One region of the Diaphorobacter sp. LI3 genome, then DNA from elsewhere that is predicted to be linked to it. Evidence: predicted binding sites of a transcription regulator. Region 1 holds the regulator's gene; each other region holds the start of a gene.
What was found. Region 1 encodes sigma-54, which starts transcription at its own class of promoters, with help from an activator protein. Its sites were predicted from a motif close to TGGCANGNAANCTGCTTT; they were not measured.
Positions count from the first base shown of each region.

Region 2: the regulator sigma-54 is predicted to act here: its motif matches at 3,644-3,661, upstream of MRB47_RS00935 (TorF family putative porin).
Region 3: the regulator sigma-54 is predicted to act here: its motif matches at 3,037-3,054, upstream of adh (aldehyde dehydrogenase).

Region 1 is NZ_CP094346.1:434,534-439,792, reverse strand. Features, by position in the region: gene MRB47_RS02100 (class I SAM-dependent RNA methyltransferase) at 1-822, opposite strand, end outside; gene MRB47_RS02095 (acyl-CoA thioesterase) at 819-1,262, opposite strand; gene MRB47_RS02090 (RNA polymerase factor sigma-54) at 1,266-2,843, opposite strand; gene lptB (LPS export ABC transporter ATP-binding protein) at 2,896-3,648, opposite strand; gene lptA (lipopolysaccharide transport periplasmic protein LptA) at 3,672-4,331, opposite strand; gene MRB47_RS02075 (thiol:disulfide interchange protein DsbA/DsbL) at 4,505-5,155, opposite strand; gene MRB47_RS02070 (SPOR domain-containing protein) at 5,214-5,259, opposite strand, start outside.
Region 2 is NZ_CP094346.1:202,543-207,801, forward strand. Features, by position in the region: gene MRB47_RS00920 (SDR family NAD(P)-dependent oxidoreductase) at 1-48, shown strand, start outside; gene MRB47_RS00925 (methyl-accepting chemotaxis protein) at 171-1,895, opposite strand; gene MRB47_RS00930 (YifB family Mg chelatase-like AAA ATPase) at 1,941-3,479, opposite strand; gene MRB47_RS00935 (TorF family putative porin) at 3,699-4,430, shown strand; gene glnK (P-II family nitrogen regulator) at 4,451-4,789, shown strand; gene MRB47_RS00945 (ammonium transporter) at 4,836-5,259, shown strand, end outside.
Region 3 is NZ_CP094346.1:2,146,092-2,151,350, forward strand. Features, by position in the region: gene MRB47_RS09955 (DUF779 domain-containing protein) at 1-306, opposite strand, end outside; gene adhP (alcohol dehydrogenase AdhP) at 328-1,359, opposite strand; gene adh (aldehyde dehydrogenase) at 1,455-2,978, opposite strand; gene MRB47_RS09970 (Na/Pi cotransporter family protein) at 3,270-4,985, opposite strand.

The sequences.
Region 1 (5,259 bases):
AAAGTCCACCATGCGGTGCGACACGTCGCTGCCAAAAATCGGCACCGAGGCCGTGGTAACGGCGCTGGCAGCTTCATCCTTGATAGCAGACCAGACATGCGCCTGGTGCGGCAATAGCTTCTCGAAGGCAAAGCGCCGCTGCAGGCCCGGCGCGATGCGGCAGGCGATCTGCGCGGCCTCGATGACCACGGTGCCGCTGCCGCAGCAGGGGTCGTACAGCGGCAGCGGCTGCTCGCCATGCGGGTCCCAGCCGGTGGCGGCGATCATGGCGGCGGCCAGCGTTTCCTTGAGCGGCGCGTCGCCCTTGTCCTCGCGCCAGCCGCGTTTGAACAGCGGCTCGCCCGAGGTGTCGATGTAGATCTGGGCGCGGTCGCTGGTCAGGTGCAGGTGCACGCGCACGTCGGGCCACTGCGTCTGCACGTCGGGACGCACGCCGGCCTTGGCGCGGAAGCGGTCGGCCACGGCATCCTTCACGCGCAGCGCGGCGAAGTTCAGGCTCTTGAGCGGGCTGTGCTGGGCCGTCACCTCCACCTTGAAGCTCTGGCGCGGGGTGAACCAGATCTCCCAGGCCACGTCGGCCGCGGCGGCATAGATGTCGTCCTCGTTGCGGTAGGGCCGCTCGGCCAGCTGCACCAGCACGCGCTGCGCCAGGCGGCTGTGCAGGTTCAGGCGCAGCGCGTCGCGCCAGGAGGCGCGCAGCAGCACGCCCGCGCGGCCCACGAGCAGGTCCTGCCCGGCCAGCCCCGTGAGGCCATGCACCTCGTCGGCCAGATAGCCCTCCACGCCAGCGGCGCAGGGCAAAAAGAGTTGAAGCTGGTTCATTGCGGCTGTGCTGCGCGCTGCAGCAATGGCTGGAGCACGGATTCAGGAATGGGTGCGGGCTTGCGGGCCGCCCGGTCGATGAAGACGATGCCGGTCTTGCCGCGCGCGATCTCGCGCCCCTGGCTCTTCTCGGTCATCCGGAAGACGAGGTCGAAGCCGTAGCGGTTGAAGTCCTGCGGCGTCATCTCCACGCGCAGCGTCTCGCCGTGGAACGCCTCGGACTTGTACTGCGCCACGATGTCGCCCACCACGGTGGACAGGCCCGCCACGTCGGCCTCGGGGTAGCCCAGCGACTTGAAGAAACGCACGCGCGCCTCGGACACGAGGCTGAGCAACTGCGCGTTGTCCAGGTGCCCGCCCTGGTTGACATGGCTGATGTAGATCTGCAGCTCGGTACTGAAGCCGAAGTGCGGGGGAAGGTCAAAGACGACGCGTGCCATGGTTCAAAGTGCCTTGCGGAGGTTGGCCGGGGCGATCTTGAGCGCCTCACGGTATTTGGCCACGGTGCGGCGCGCACATTCAATGCCCTGCTCCTTGAGCATCTCGGCGATCTGGCTGTCCGACAGCGGCTTGTGCGGGTTCTCGGCCGCGATGAACTGCTTGATGAGCGCGCGCACGGCCGTGCTGGAGGCGTTGCCGCCGGTTTCGGTGCCCAGCCCCGAGCCGAAGAAATACTTGAGTTCGTAGGTGCCTTGCGGCGTGGCCATGTACTTGGCGGTGGTCACGCGGCTGATGGTGGACTCGTGCAGGCCCAGTTCATCGGCAATGTCGCGCAGCACCAGCGGGCGCATGGCCAGTTCGCCATGCACGAAGAAGTTCTTCTGCCGCTCCACGATGGCGCGCGACACGCGCAGGATGGTGTCAAAACGCTGCTGGATGTTCTTGATGAACCAGCGCGCCTCCTGCAGCCGTGCCTGCAGCGCCTGGTGGCCTTCGCCACGGCCGCCGCGCAACGCGCCGGCGTAGATGTCGTGCACGCGCAGGCGCGGCATCACGTCCGGGTTGAGCTGCACGCTGAAGTTCTGCTGTCCGCCGCGGCCGGTTTTCTTGACGATCACGTCGGGCACGATGATGTTGCGGTCCACGTCGGCAAAGCGCCTGCCCGGGCGTGGCTCCAGCCGCGCAATCAAAGCCATCGCGGCACGCGTGCGCTCTTCGCTGGTGCCGCAGGCCTGCGCCAGGCGGCGCACGTCGCGCTTGGCCAGCAGGTCCAGCGGCTGTCCGCAGATGGCCAGCGCGGCCTGGATCACGTCGGGGTCGCCCTCTTCGTCCTGGACCATCGCACGCAACTGCAGCGTGAGGCATTCGGCCAGTCCGCGCGCGCCCACGCCCGCGGGCTCCAGGCTTTGCAGCAGGCGCAGCGCCACGGTGAAACGGTGCACCAGTTCATCGAGTTGCTCGGGGTCTTCGGTGCCCGCCAGGCTGGCGGCCAGGTCCTGCAGCGACTCGTCCAGGTAGCCGTCGTCGTTCAGCGATTCGATGAGGAAGCGCAGCGCGGCCATGTCCAGCTCGGACAGGCGCAGCGCCAGCGCCTGGCGGTGCAGGAAGGCCGTGAGCGACTCCTGGCTGCGGGCCAGCTCGGTGGCGTCCACCTCGTCGTCGCTCCCCGCGCCGGCACCGTTGCGCGCCGGGGCGTCGCCGCCCCACTCGCTGTCGTCGGGCGCCAGGTCTACCGAGCCGTCGCCTTCCCAGTCCGCGGGTTCGGCCGTCGTTTCGGCGGTGGAGGTTTCTGCATCATTTTGGCTTGTAGCGCTTTCCTGTCCTGCGCTGACAGCTCCTGAATAAATAGCATCTTCGGCTTCGCGGTCTTGCTCGCTCACCGGTGCATCGGCCTGGGCCAGGCCGAAATCCTCGCGCGGGGCCTCTTCCAGCGTGCGCTCCAGGAAGGGGTTCTCGTCGAGCATCTGCTCGACCTCCTGGGCCAGCTCCAGCGTGGACAGCTGCAGCAGGCGGATCGACTGCTGCAACTGCGGTGTGAGCGCCAGGTGCTGCGAGACGCGCAGCGACAGGCCGGGCTTCATGGCCTGCAACCCACTGTCTGGTCCTGCATCGCGCCGTGGTCGCCCATCACTCTCACATGCGGAAGTGCTCGCCCAGGTACACCCGGCGCACTTCCGCGTTGTCGACGATGTCCGACGGCGTACCCTGAGCCAGCACCTGGCCGTCGCTGATGATGAAGGCGTGGTCGCAGATGCCCAGCGTCTCACGCACGTTGTGGTCGGTGATCAGCACGCCAATGCCGCGCGCCTTGAGAAAGCCAATGATGCGCTGGATCTCGATCACGGCGATCGGGTCGATGCCGGCGAAGGGCTCATCCAGCAGGATGAAGCGCGGCTGCGTGGCCAGCGCGCGCGCGATCTCCACGCGCCGGCGCTCGCCGCCCGACAGCGCCAGTGCAGGCGACTTGCGCAGGTGGTCCACGCGCAGCTCCTGCAGCAGCGCGGTCAGGCGCCGCTCCACCTCGGCGCGCGGCAGGGTGCGGCCGGCCTCGTCGGTCTGCAGCTCCAGCACCGCGCGCACGTTGTCTTCGACATTGAGCTTGCGAAAGATCGAGGCTTCCTGCGGCAGGTACGACAGGCCCAGCCGCGAGCGCCGGTGGATGGGCATGTCCGTCACGTCCTGCCCGTCGATGCTGATGCGGCCGCCGTCGCTGCGCACCAGGCCGACGATCATGTAGAACGACGTGGTCTTGCCGGCGCCGTTGGGGCCCAATAGGCCCACCACCTCTCCCTTTTGCACGACCACGGACACGTCCTTGACCACCTTGCGGCTGCCGTAGGACTTCTCCAGGTGCAGCGCCTCCAGGCGGCTGACGCCTTCGCTCATGCGCGCATCGTCCAAGGCCGCGCTCACTTCGCGCCGTCCAGGCTGGGGCTGGTACGCAGCGCGGGCGGCTCGGTGCGCACGGGCGGCGTGGCGCTGGTGCCCGAGGCAGGCTCCTTGGGCGCGAGCACCGCCCGCACCCGGCCGCCCGGCGTGCCAGCAGTGGCGCCGGCGGGCGCGGTCTTCTGCCCGTCCACGGTGAACACGTCCGTGAGGTTGTTGTAGACGATGAGGGCGCCGGCCAGCTCGTCGGTCAGTGTGGCCTCGCGGTAGCGGCGCAGCTCGGCGCGGCGGATGAGCTTCACCACGTCGGCGCGGCCGTCGTATTCGATGACCTCGCCCTCGCCCTCGACGAACTCGTCGGGCGCGCCCGGCGCGGTGTCACGTTTTTGCCGGAAAAAAGCGCGCTTGCCCGGCTCGGCCGTCACCACACCGTACTGGAAGCCGTCGGCATCCTGGCGCACCTCCAGCTGCGCGCCGCGCAGCACGATGGTGCCCTTGGTCATGACGACACGGCCGGTGAAAACGCTGGTCTGCTTGAGCTCATCGTGGCGCAGGGCATCGGCCTCGATGTTCATGGGCTTGTTGCGGTCGGCTTTTTCGGCGTGCACCAGCGGCGATGCGGCCAGCGCCAGGGCCAGCGCTGCGGCGCGGGACAGGAGGAGGAAGGGCAATCGGGTTCTCATAGAGGGCACGAATCTTGCGACCATTGTACTGACGCAAGCGCGCCGCCGCCGCAGTGGATCGCATCAACCCGTACAGGCCTGCCACCGGCCGCCATGCCGCCGCGCCAACCGGTGCGCAGGCATGAAAAAAGCGCGCCCGTAGGCGCGCTTGTCGCTGGTGGCGGCGGGGCGCTTCAGCCCTTGCGCGCTACGCCAACCAAGTGCTCCACCACCTGCAGCACGCTTTGCATGTTGCCAGCCATGGTGCCGTCGGTGTAGTAGCGGCCGGCCACTCCCATGGAGGGCACGCCCTCGACCTGGTAGCCGTCCTGCAGCTGCGACGCCTTGCGCACCTGGTTGGATACGGTGAAGGAGTTGTAGACCTCCTTGAACTTCGCCACGTCCACGCCCTGCTTGCCGATCCAGTCGAAGATCAGCTCGTCCTTGTTCAGCGGCAGGCGTTCCACGTGCACCGCACGGAACACCTTCGCATGCAGCTCGGGCAGCTTGCCCATGCCTTCCAGCGCGTAGTAGAGCTTTTGCTGCGGCACGAAGCTCGCATTGAACGCCACGGGCACGCGGCGGATATGCAGGTCCTTGGGCGCCGACTTGATCCAGGCCTCCAGCGAAGGCTCGAACGTATTGCAGTGCGGGCAGCTGTACCAGAAGAACTCGATAACTTCGATCTTCCCGGCAGGTGCCTCGGTTGCGACAGGCTTGCCCAGCTTGACGTAGTCCTTGCCTTCCTTGAACTGGCGGCCTTGCGCCAGTGCGGGCGCCGCCAGCGGCAGGCTCAGGGCGGTGGCCGCGGAGGCGACGGTCAGAGAAAACTCACGGCGTTTCATAGGTTGGGATCACTCCTGGACAGTATGGAGGGTTGTGAGCGCCAGCGCGGGCAAAAGTTCAGCGCTGCACCCGGACCAGCGCGGACTCCACCCCCGCGCCATCG
Region 2 (5,259 bases), 230 kb from region 1:
TGGGTGAACGCACAGCGCATCGAGGCATCGGGCGGCATGTTCGTCTGACGCTCGGGGCTGCGCCTGGTTGCTTTACTGCATTTTTGGGCTGTAGCGCTTGTTAGATCAGCGCCAACAGCTATAAATAACGTAGCAAAACGCGGCAGGTGGGGCATTCCCGCCCGGGGCGCTCAGAAGGCTTCCCAATCGTCGTCGCTGTGGCGCGCGGCGGCCGGGGCCGCCTTGGCCGCTGCCGGTGGGCGGGCGGGCGCCGCCAGCGTGCGCGCTGCTACGGTGGGCTTGGTCGTTGTGGCCGGTGCGGGCCGGCGGAGGGGGGCGGGCGCTGCCGTTGCCGTTGCCGTCTGGGTGGCCTGCAGGCCTTCCACGCGGAACACGCTCACTGCCTGGGCCAACTGGCCAGCCTGGGCCTTGAGCGAGCCCGTGGCGGCGGTGGCTTCCTCCACCAGTGCGGCGTTCTGCTGCGTGACCTGGTCCATCTGCGTGATGGCCTGGTGCACCTGCTCGATGCCCGCGCTCTGCTCTTGGCTCGCGGCGGTGATCTCGGCCACCAGGTCGCTCACGCGCTGCACGCTCTGCACGATGGCGTCCATGGTGCGGCCGGCTTCCTCGACCTGGTGGGAGCCTTCCTCCACTTTGGCGACCGAGTCGCCGATCAGGCCCTTGATGTCCTTGGCGGCAGCCGCGCTGCGCTGTGCCAGTGCGCGCACCTCGCCGGCCACCACGGCAAAGCCGCGGCCCTGCTCGCCGGCGCGTGCGGCCTCCACCGCGGCATTCAGCGCCAGGATGTTGGTCTGGAAGGCGATCGAGTCGATCACGCCGATGATGTCGCTGATCTTGCGGCTGCTGGCGTTGATGGCGCCCATGGTCTGCACCACGCCGGCCACCACCTGGCCGCCCTGCGTGGCCGTCTGCGCGGCGGAGGAGGCCAACTGGTTGGCCTGACGCGCGTTGTCGGCGTTCTGGCGCACGGTGCTGGTCAGCTGCTCCATCGAGGCGGCGGTTTCCTGCAGCGAGCTGGCCTGCTCCTCGGTGCGCGAGGACAGGTCCTGGTTGCCTGCGTCGAGCTGGCTGGACGCCGTGGCGATGCCGTCGGTGCCCGAGCGCACGCGCGCCACCACCTGCGACAGGCTGGCGTTCATCTCCTGCAGCGCCTGCAGCAGCTGGCCGGTCTCGTCGCGCGAATCGACCTGCACGCGGCTGGTGAGGTCGTTGGCCGCCACGGCGCGCGCCACCTGCACGGCCTGCGCCAGCGGCCGCGTGATGCCGCGTGTGAGCCACCATGCGCACAGGGCGCCTGCGCCCAGGCCGAGCACGCCCAGCACGATCAGCCACAGCCGGCTTTGCCCATAGGTGACATTGATCCCCTGCGCCGTGGCGTCGATGCGGGCGCGTTGCATGTCCAGCAGGCGCTGGATCAGCGCCACGTACTGGTCGGTGGCGGGTAGGTACACCTGGGTGAGCAGGCGTTCGGCCTCCTCCAGCTGGCCCTCGGCCTTGGCCTTCACGGCCTGGTCGCGCGAGGACAGGTAGGTCACGCGCGCCTTCTGGATGTCGGCCCATAGGGCCTTTTCCTCGTCGCTGGTGAGCAGCGTCTCGATACGCTTTTGCAGCTCGGCCGATTCGCGCGTGGAGGTGGCGGTGTCTGCCGCGAAGAACTGGCCGAGCGAGGGGTCCGTGCTCTTGACGATGGCCGAGGTACGGCGTGCCGCGCTGTACACGTAGCGGTACCAGTCGCTGATCATGCGCTCCACCGCCAGGGGTTGCTGCGTCATCTCGTTGGTGGCTTGTGCCACGGTCTGCAGGCGCCATACGCCAAAGGCCGTCATCAGGGCCATCAGCAGCAGGACAAGGGCGAAGCCGCCTCCCAGGCGGGTGCCGATGCTGAGGTTTTTCATAGGATCTTCAGGCGGATTCAAACAAGGAAGGGCAGCGGTGGCGCGTCACGCCAGTGCGCGCAGGGCGCGCCGGTATTGCACGGCTTCGGCCACATGGGCGGCGCCCACGGTCTCGCAGCCCGATAGATCGGCAATAGTACGTGCAACCTTGAGGGCCCGGTGCGTGCTGCGCGCCGACCACGCCAGGCGCGCCGCCGCAGCCTGCAGGAACCGCGCGGCCGGCGCGTCCAGCGCCGCCATCTGTTCCAGCTCCTGACCCTGCAATGCCTGGTTGGCCTTGCCCTGGCGCTGGAGCGCTCGTTCGTGCGCGCGGGCCACGCGTTCGCGCACGGCGCCGCTGGGTTCGCCGGGCGGGGCGCCCAGCAGTTCCTCGGGCGGCAGCGCGGGCACCTCCACATGCAGGTCGATGCGGTCCAGCAGCGGGCCGCTGAGCTTGCCCTGGTAGCGCGCGATCTGGTCGGGTGTGCAGCGGCAGGCGCGCTGGTGCGAGCCCGCAAAACCACAGGGGCAGGGGTTCATGGCCGCCACGAGCTGAAAGCGCGCCGGGAACTCGGCGCGCTGCGCCGCCCGGGCAATGGTGATGCGCCCGCTCTCCAGCGGCTCGCGCAGGGCCTCCAGGGCGCTGCGGGCGAATTCGGGGAATTCATCGAGGAACAGCACGCCCTCGTGCGCGAGCGAGATCTCGCCCGGGCGCGGCGGCGAGCCCCCGCCCACCAGCGCGATCGCGCTGCAGCTGTGGTGCGGGCTGGCTGTGGTGCGCTGCATCCACTGTGCGGGGCTGAAGCGCCCGGCCAGGCTGGCAATGGCCGCGCTCTCCAGCGCTTGCTCCACCCCCATCGGGGGCAGCAGCCCGGCAAAACGCTGGGCCAGCATGGACTTGCCCGAGCCCGGGGGCCCCACGAGCAGCAGCCCGTGCCCGCCTGCGGCAGCGATCTCCAGTGCGCGCTTGGCCGCGGCCTGCCCCTTCACGTCGGCCAGGTCCGGGCCATCGGTGGCCGGGGCCGGCGGCGCGGGTTGCAGCCGCTGCCAACCGCCGTCGTCCGCGCCATCATCGTTCGGCGGGGGCACGGGCACGAACTGGCGTACCACGTCCAACAGGTGGTGCGCGCGGTAGATCTCGGTGCCCGGCACCAGCGCAGCTTCTTCGGCGCTGCCGGGGGGAAGCACCGTGCGTACGGGCTGCGCCAGCGCGCGCAGCGCCAAGCTGGTCGCCAGGGCGCCGCGCACCGGGCGCAGCAGGCCCGACAGCGATAGCTCGCCGGCGAACTCCCAGCCGTCCAACCGGGCCGCGTCGATCTGCCCGCTCGCGGCCAGGATGCCCAGCGCGATCGGCAGGTCGAAGCGGCCGGAGTCTTTGGGCAGATCGGCCGGCGCCAGGTTCACGGTGATCTTCTTGTTGGCCGGGAATTCCAGCCCGGCGTTCTGCAGCGCGGAGCGCACGCGCTCGCGCGCCTCCTTGACCTCGACATCGGCCAGGCCCACCAGCGCGAAGCTGGGCAACCCGTTGGCCAGGTGTACTTCCACCGTAACGGCGGGCGCGTGCAGGCCCAGCAGGGCGCGGCTTTGCACCAAAGCAAGACTCATCGCAACGGATCTCCCCAGGCATGTGCGTGCAACTATGGCGACGGGATGCGCCAGGGGGCGGCCCTGCACCAGGCTGGTGCGAAATGCGCCGGGCTGCAACCCCTGTGACTGCACGTATGTCTCAGGATGGTACCCGGCAGGCCGTCGCGGGGCGGATTTCGGGGTGGCACGGTCCATGCATTGAGGGGGTGTCAACCGTCGCCCAACACTGGAGGAACCATGCACCGCTTTTCCCTCAAGACCCTGGCCCTCGCTTTTGCGGCCGTCGCCGTACCGGGCCTTGCCAGCGCCCAGCTCACTGCCAATGTGTCGCTGACCAGCAACTACAAGTTCCGCGGCCAGGACCAGGACGTGAACCGCATCAAGGCCGTGAACCCGGCCATCCAGGGCGGGTTCGACTACAGCTTTGGCGACAGCGGCTTCTACGTGGGCAACTGGAACTCCAGCGTGGACTGGCTGTCCGGCAACTCCATCGAGGCCGACTTCTACGGTGGCTACAAATTCAAGGCCGGTGAGGTGGACCTGGATGTGGGCGCGCTCACGTATGTGTACCCGGGCAACACCAGCGGCAACACCACCGAGCTGTACGGTGCGGCCACGTACGGCCCGTTCACGGCCAAGTACTCGCACACCGTGTCCAAGGATTACTTCGGCTGGGCGGGCGCCAAGACCTCCAGCAACCGCGGGCGCAACACGGGCTACCTGAACCTGGCGTTTGCGCAGGAGGTTGCGCCCAGCGTCACGCTGAAGGCGTCCGTGGGCTACACGCGCTTTGCCAGCGACATCAAGGATCTGGGCGTGCCCAATTACGTGGACTACAGCGTGGGCGGCGCCTACGACTTCGGCGCCGGCCTGTCATTGTCCGCGGCGGTTGCCGGAGCCAACAAGAAGGGCTTCTTCGGCGATGCCAACAAGGCCCGCCTGATCGTCTCCCTCACCAAGACCCTTTAACTCTCGACAAGGAACCGATCATGAAAATGGTCACCGCCATCATCAAACCCTTCAAGCTCGACGAGGTGCGCGAGTCCCTGTCGGACATCGGCGTACAGGGCATCACCGTGACCGAGGTGAAGGGCTTCGGCCGCCAGAAGGGCCATACCGAGCTGTACCGCGGCGCCGAGTACGTCGTGGACTTCCTGCCCAAGGTGAAGATCGAGGCCGCCGTGGCCGACGAGCTGGTGGAACGCGTCATCGAGGCCATCGAAGGCGCGGCCCGCACCGGCAAGATCGGCGACGGCAAGATCTTCGTGGCGCACCTGGAGCAGGTGGTGCGCATCCGCACCGGCGAGACCGGCCAGGAAGCCCTGTGAGCGCGCGCCGCACAGGCATTCGTCCCTCCCGACCCAGAGATCTGCCATGAAAAAACTATTTGCTTCCCTACTGATCGGTGCAAGCCTGCTGGCCGGTGGCGCCGGCGCGCTGGCCCAGACACCCGACGCGGCCGCGGCGGCTTCGGAGCCCGTGGCCGTCGCCCCCGCGCCTGCGCCCGCTGCCGAGCCCGTCGCAGCACCTGCTGCGGCACCCGCACCCGCACCCGCGGCAGCGGCGCCCGCCGCGCCCAAGGTGGACTCGGGCGACACCGCCTGGATGCTGACCTCCACGCTGCTCGTGATCCTGATGATCATCCCGGGCCTGGCCCTGTTCTACGGGGGGCTGGGCCGCACCAAGAACATGCTGTCCGTGCTGATGCAGGTGTTCGTGATCTTTGCCCTGGTGTCGCTGCTGTGGTCCATCTATGGCTACAGCCTCGCGTTCTCCGGCGAGGGCCAATTCGTGGGCG
Region 3 (5,259 bases), 1.7 Mb from region 1:
GGGCCCTTCGAGCGAGAACATGCCCCCGCCGCCCGGCACCGCATCGATGAGGAGGTGCGTGTGCTCCCAGTACGCGAACTGCGAGCGGCTCATATAGAACGGCTGCCCGGCGATCTCGCCCAGCAGCACGTCGGCATCGCCCAGCAGGAACTCCCCGCGGGCAAAGCACATGGGCGCGCTGCCGTCGCAGCAGCCACCCGACTGGTGGAACATCAGCGGACCGTGCTGGGCCACCAGGCGCTTGATGAGCGCCGTGGCCTCGGGCGTGGCCGACACGCGGGTGGCGGGCGGCGCTGGCGTGGTCATGGCGTTGCCTGTGCCGCGGCGTCAGGCCGCCATGTCCAGCACCACGCGGCCCTGGATCTGGCCCTTGTGCATGCGCGCGAACACGTCGTTGATGTTCTCCAGCTTCTCGGTGCGCACCGTGGCCTTCACCTGGCCGCGCGCGGCGAAGTCCAGCGACTCCTGCAGGTCCAGCCGCGTGCCGACGATGGAGCCGCGCACGGTCACGCCGCGCAGCACCATGTCGAAGATGGGCAGCGGGAAGTTGCCCGGCGGCAACCCGTTGAGCGACACCGTGCCGCCACGCCGCACCATGCCCAGCGCCTGCTCGAAGGCCTTGGGCGACACGGCCGTGACCAGCGCACCGTGCGCGCCGCCGATCTCCTTTTGCAGGAAGGCGGCCGGGTCGGTGTCGCGCGCGTTCACCGTCACGCTGGCGCCCAGCTGGCGGGCCAGCGCGAGCTTGTCGTCGTCCACGTCCACCGCAGCCACGTTCAGCCCCATGGCGCGGGCGTACTGCACAGCCATGTGGCCCAGGCCGCCAATGCCGGAAATCGCCACCCAGTCGCCGGGCTTGGTGTCGGTCACCTTCAGGCCTTTGTACACGGTCACGCCGGCGCACAGCACGGGGGCGATGTCCACGAAGCCCACGTCTTTCGGCAGGTGGCCCACGTAGTTGGGGTCGGCCAGCGCGTAGTCGGCAAAACCGCCGTTGACCGAATACCCCGTGTTGCTCTGCGACTCGCACAGCGTCTCCCAACCGCCCAGGCAGTGCGTGCAACGGCCGCAGGCCGAGTGCAGCCAGGGCACGCCCACGCGGTCGCCTTCCTTCACATGCTTGACGTTGGCGCCCACGGCGGCGACGAAGCCCACGCCCTCGTGCCCCGGGATGAAGGGCGGATTGGGCTTGACGGGCCAGTCGCCCTCGGCGGCGTGCAGGTCGGTGTGGCACACGCCCGAGGCCTCGATCTTCACCAGGATCTGGTCGGCGGCGGGGGTGGGCACGGGCACCTCTTCGATCGTCAGCGGCTTGCCGAACTCGCGGACCACGGCGGCTTTCATTGTCTTGGCTGGCATGGGATAAACCTCCTTCTCTGTGCAAATGAACGCAAGGGGAGCCCCCGTGCACCAGCCGCCCCCGCTGGGACGGCCAGTGGGGGCGCTGTATGGGCTTAGAAGAAGCCCAGCGGCTGCTGGGTGTAGCTCACCAGCAGGTTCTTGGTCTGCTGGTAGTGGTCCAGCATCATCTTGTGGTTCTCACGGCCGATGCCCGACTGCTTGTAGCCGCCAAACGCGGCGTGCGCGGGGTAGTGGTGGTAGCAGTTGGTCCACACGCGCCCCGCCTGGATGCCCTTGCCCATGCGGAAGGCGCGCGCGCCATCACGGCTCCACACGCCCGCGCCCAGGCCGTAGAGCGTGTCGTTGGCGATCTCCAGCGCCTCTTCTTCGGTCTTGAAGGTGGTCACCGAGACCACGGGGCCGAAGATTTCTTCCTGGAAGATGCGCATCTTGTTGTGGCCCTTGAACACCGTGGGCTGCACGTAGTAGCCGCCGGCCAGGTCGCCGCCCAGCGCGGTGTTGCGCGCGCCGCCGATGAGGCACTGGGCGCCTTCCTGCTTGCCCAGGTCCAGGTAAGAAAGGATCTTTTCCAGTTGCTCCTGCGAGGCCTGGGCACCGATCATGGTGTTCTTGTCCAGCGGGTGGCCCTGCTTTATGGCGGCCACGCGCTTGAGCGCGCGCTCCATGAAGCGCTCGTAGATCGATTCCTGGATCAACGCGCGGCTGGGGCACGTGCAGACCTCGCCCTGGTTCAGCGCGAACATCGCAAAGCCTTCCAGCGCCTTGTCGAAGAAGCCGTCGTCGGCGGACATCACGTCCTCGAAGAAAATGTTGGGGCTCTTGCCGCCCAGCTCCAGCGTCACGGGGATGATGTTCTGGCTGGCGTACTGCATGATGAGCCGGCCGGTGGTGGTCTCGCCGGTGAAGGCTATTTTTGCGATGCGGTTGCTGGAGGCCAGCGGCTTGCCAGCCTCCAGGCCAAAGCCGTTGACCACGTTGACTACGCCCGGCGGCAGCAGGTCGCCAATGATCTCCATCAGTACCAGGATGGAGGCGGGCGTCTGCTCCGCGGGTTTCAGCACTACGCAGTTGCCCGCAGCTAGCGCGGGGGCGAGTTTCCACACCGCCATCAGGATGGGGAAGTTCCACGGAATGATCTGCCCGACCACGCCCAGCGGCTCATGGAAGTGGTAGGCGATGGTGTCGGCGTCGATCTCGCTGATGCCGCCCTCCTGCGCGCGCACCGCGCCCGCGAAGTAGCGGAAGTGGTCGATGGCCAGCGGAATGTCGGCCGCCATGGTCTCGCGCAGCGGCTTGCCGTTGTCGATGGTCTCGGCCACGGCGATCTGTAGCAGGTTGGCTTCCATGCGGTCGGCGATCCGGTTCAGGATGTTGGCGCGCTCGGTGGTCGAGGTGCGGCCCCACGCGGCCTTGGCTTTGTGCGCGGCGTCCAGCGCGGCGTCGATGTCCTTGCTGTTGGAGCGCGGCACGGCCGTGAACTTCTGGCCGTTGATGGGCGAGATGTTCTCGAAGTACTGCCCGTCCACGGGCGCCACCCAGTGCCCGCCGATGTAGTTGCCGTACTGCTGCTTGTAGGGGTTGGCGATGCCAAGGCTGGCGATTTCGGCCATGTTCATGTGGTGTCTCCTGAGTGCTTATGAAGGAATGCCACCGATGCGGCGGCGGCAGTGCCTCAGTGCAAGCGCCGTGCCAGCACGGCGACAGAGGGAAGGGGGCGGTGGGGCGTGCCGCGGCTGTGCCGCAGCGGCGCAGCCGTGTGCCATAACGCAACAGTGCGCCGGCCCATGACGGAACACCCGTTGGGAGTGCAGCCGTACGGATGTGCTCAGATTGCTATGCTTTATATAGCTGCCAGCGCAGTATGCAAGGGCGTTGCAGGCACTTTTTACCTAATCTACTCCCGCGAATCACTCGGCACCGGGCGTAACGCTTGCCGGGCCGCTGGCGGGCGGGGTGGGCTTGAGACGCGGCAGGGCCGCCAGATGCTGCGCGGCCTTGTGGGCCTGTTCCACGGCGCGGCGCAGGTCGCCCAGCAGGCCCGTCCACTCGTGCACGGCTGTTACTTCCAGCAAGCCCTGGGCACCCGCGCGCAGCACGGCGGCCTTGGCGGCTTCATACGCTGCATCGAAGACGGCGTGTGCGGCGTTCACCTGGTCCAGGTCGTGGGCCTTGGGATCAGCGGCAGCAAAGAAATCCAGCGCCGCGGTGAAGGCCAGGGGCAGCGCGGCCAGGGGGTGGCCTTCGGGCGTGGTGGGCGCCACCGTTGCGGGGTGCGTGACGCGCAGCGCCTGCTGGCCCACCTGGTGCATGACACGCGCCAGCGTGTCGTAGTAGCCCGCATTGCGCAGCAGCTCGGGCATCTGGTCGGCCACGTCGCGCGACAGCGGCTGGCGGCTCACGTCGCTCACAAACGCGCCCACCTGCTGCTGTAGCTGCTCCAGCGCCTGCAACTGGCGCGTGAGCTGGCTCGCGGCCTGTGCGCCGGCCGGTTGCCAGGGCAGGGCGACGGGCGCCATGCGGGTGGCATCCGACGCCAGCTGCAGTGCCAGGTGGCCTACGCGCGCCATCTCGCGGCGCAGCGCCTGCAGGGCCAGCGCGGGCACGGCGGCCACGTTGTGGTCCAGGAACTGCGCGCGGGCCACGTCTTCGTCCGCCGAGCGAAAGCGCGCCAGCAGAAAGCGCGCGAGCGGCCCCGATAGCGGCCACATGAGCAGCACGCCCAGCAGGTTGAACGCGGTGTGGAAGATCACCAACTGCGTCACTGCGTCTCCCTCACCCGTGAGCCATACGCCCAGGTGGTGGATGGCCGCGAGCAGGGGCGACAGCAGCGCCAGGGCCGCCGCGGCCGTCACCACGTTGAACAGCACGTGTGCCGCCGCTAGGCGCCGCGCGTTGGACGTGGCGTGGATGGCGGCCAGGATGCCCGTGAGCGTGGTGCCCACGTTGGCGCCGATGACCACGCCCGCGCCCACTTCCACCGCCAGCGAGCCGCCCGCCACGGCTGTGAGCACCACCGCCAGCGTGGCCGACGAGGCCTGCAGCACCACCGTCATGCCCAGGCCGATGAGCACTGCCAGCGCCAGGCCCGGTAGGTCGCTGGACAGCGGTGGCAGCGCCTGCGGACCCAGCCCGGTGAAGCCGTTGCGCAGCAGTTCGATACCCAAAAACAGCACGCCGAACCCCGCCACTGCCTGGCCCAGCGCCCCGCGCCGCGTGCCGCTGCCGGTGATTTGCAGCGCCATGCCGATGCCGATGAAGGGCAGCGCGAAGGCATCGGCCTTCACCGCAAAGCCTAGCCACGCCACGAGCCAGCCGGTGACCGATGAACCCAGATTGGAGCCGAACACCACCCACAGCGCGGAGCTGAAGCCCAGCAACCCCGCGTTGACGAAACCGATGGCCGCCACCGTCATGGCGGTGGACGATTGCACCAGCGCCGTGAGCGCCACCCCCGTCACCAGCCCGTGCAGCGGCGTCCGCGTCCAGGCGGCCAGGATGCGCTCCAGCGCGCGCCCGGCCGCCAGCTTGAGCCCGTCGGTCAGCATGGTCATGCCCAGCAGGAACAGGCCGATGCCGCCCAGCAGAGTGCCGGCGGCAATCAGGGGAGTGGCGGTGGCGGTCAAGGCGGCGGCGCGGTGGCTTTGTTGGGGGTGGACCGGTAGGTGCGTGCCGACGGGGCGGTGCGGCAGAGGCGCTTTTATTTTGATAGCTGCTCGCGCTTGCTACAAGCGCGCTGGGGCTATTTTAGGTCATTGATCGGTAGGGCGGAGCGCCCTGCGGGCGGCGCGGTGCACGGCGTGCGCTGTCAGTCGCCCGCCCGCGTGCAGTCTGTGGCGGCTGCCGCCTACAGGGCCGCGGGGCCGCGCAGCGGACAATACGCGCCGGACACGACTTCGA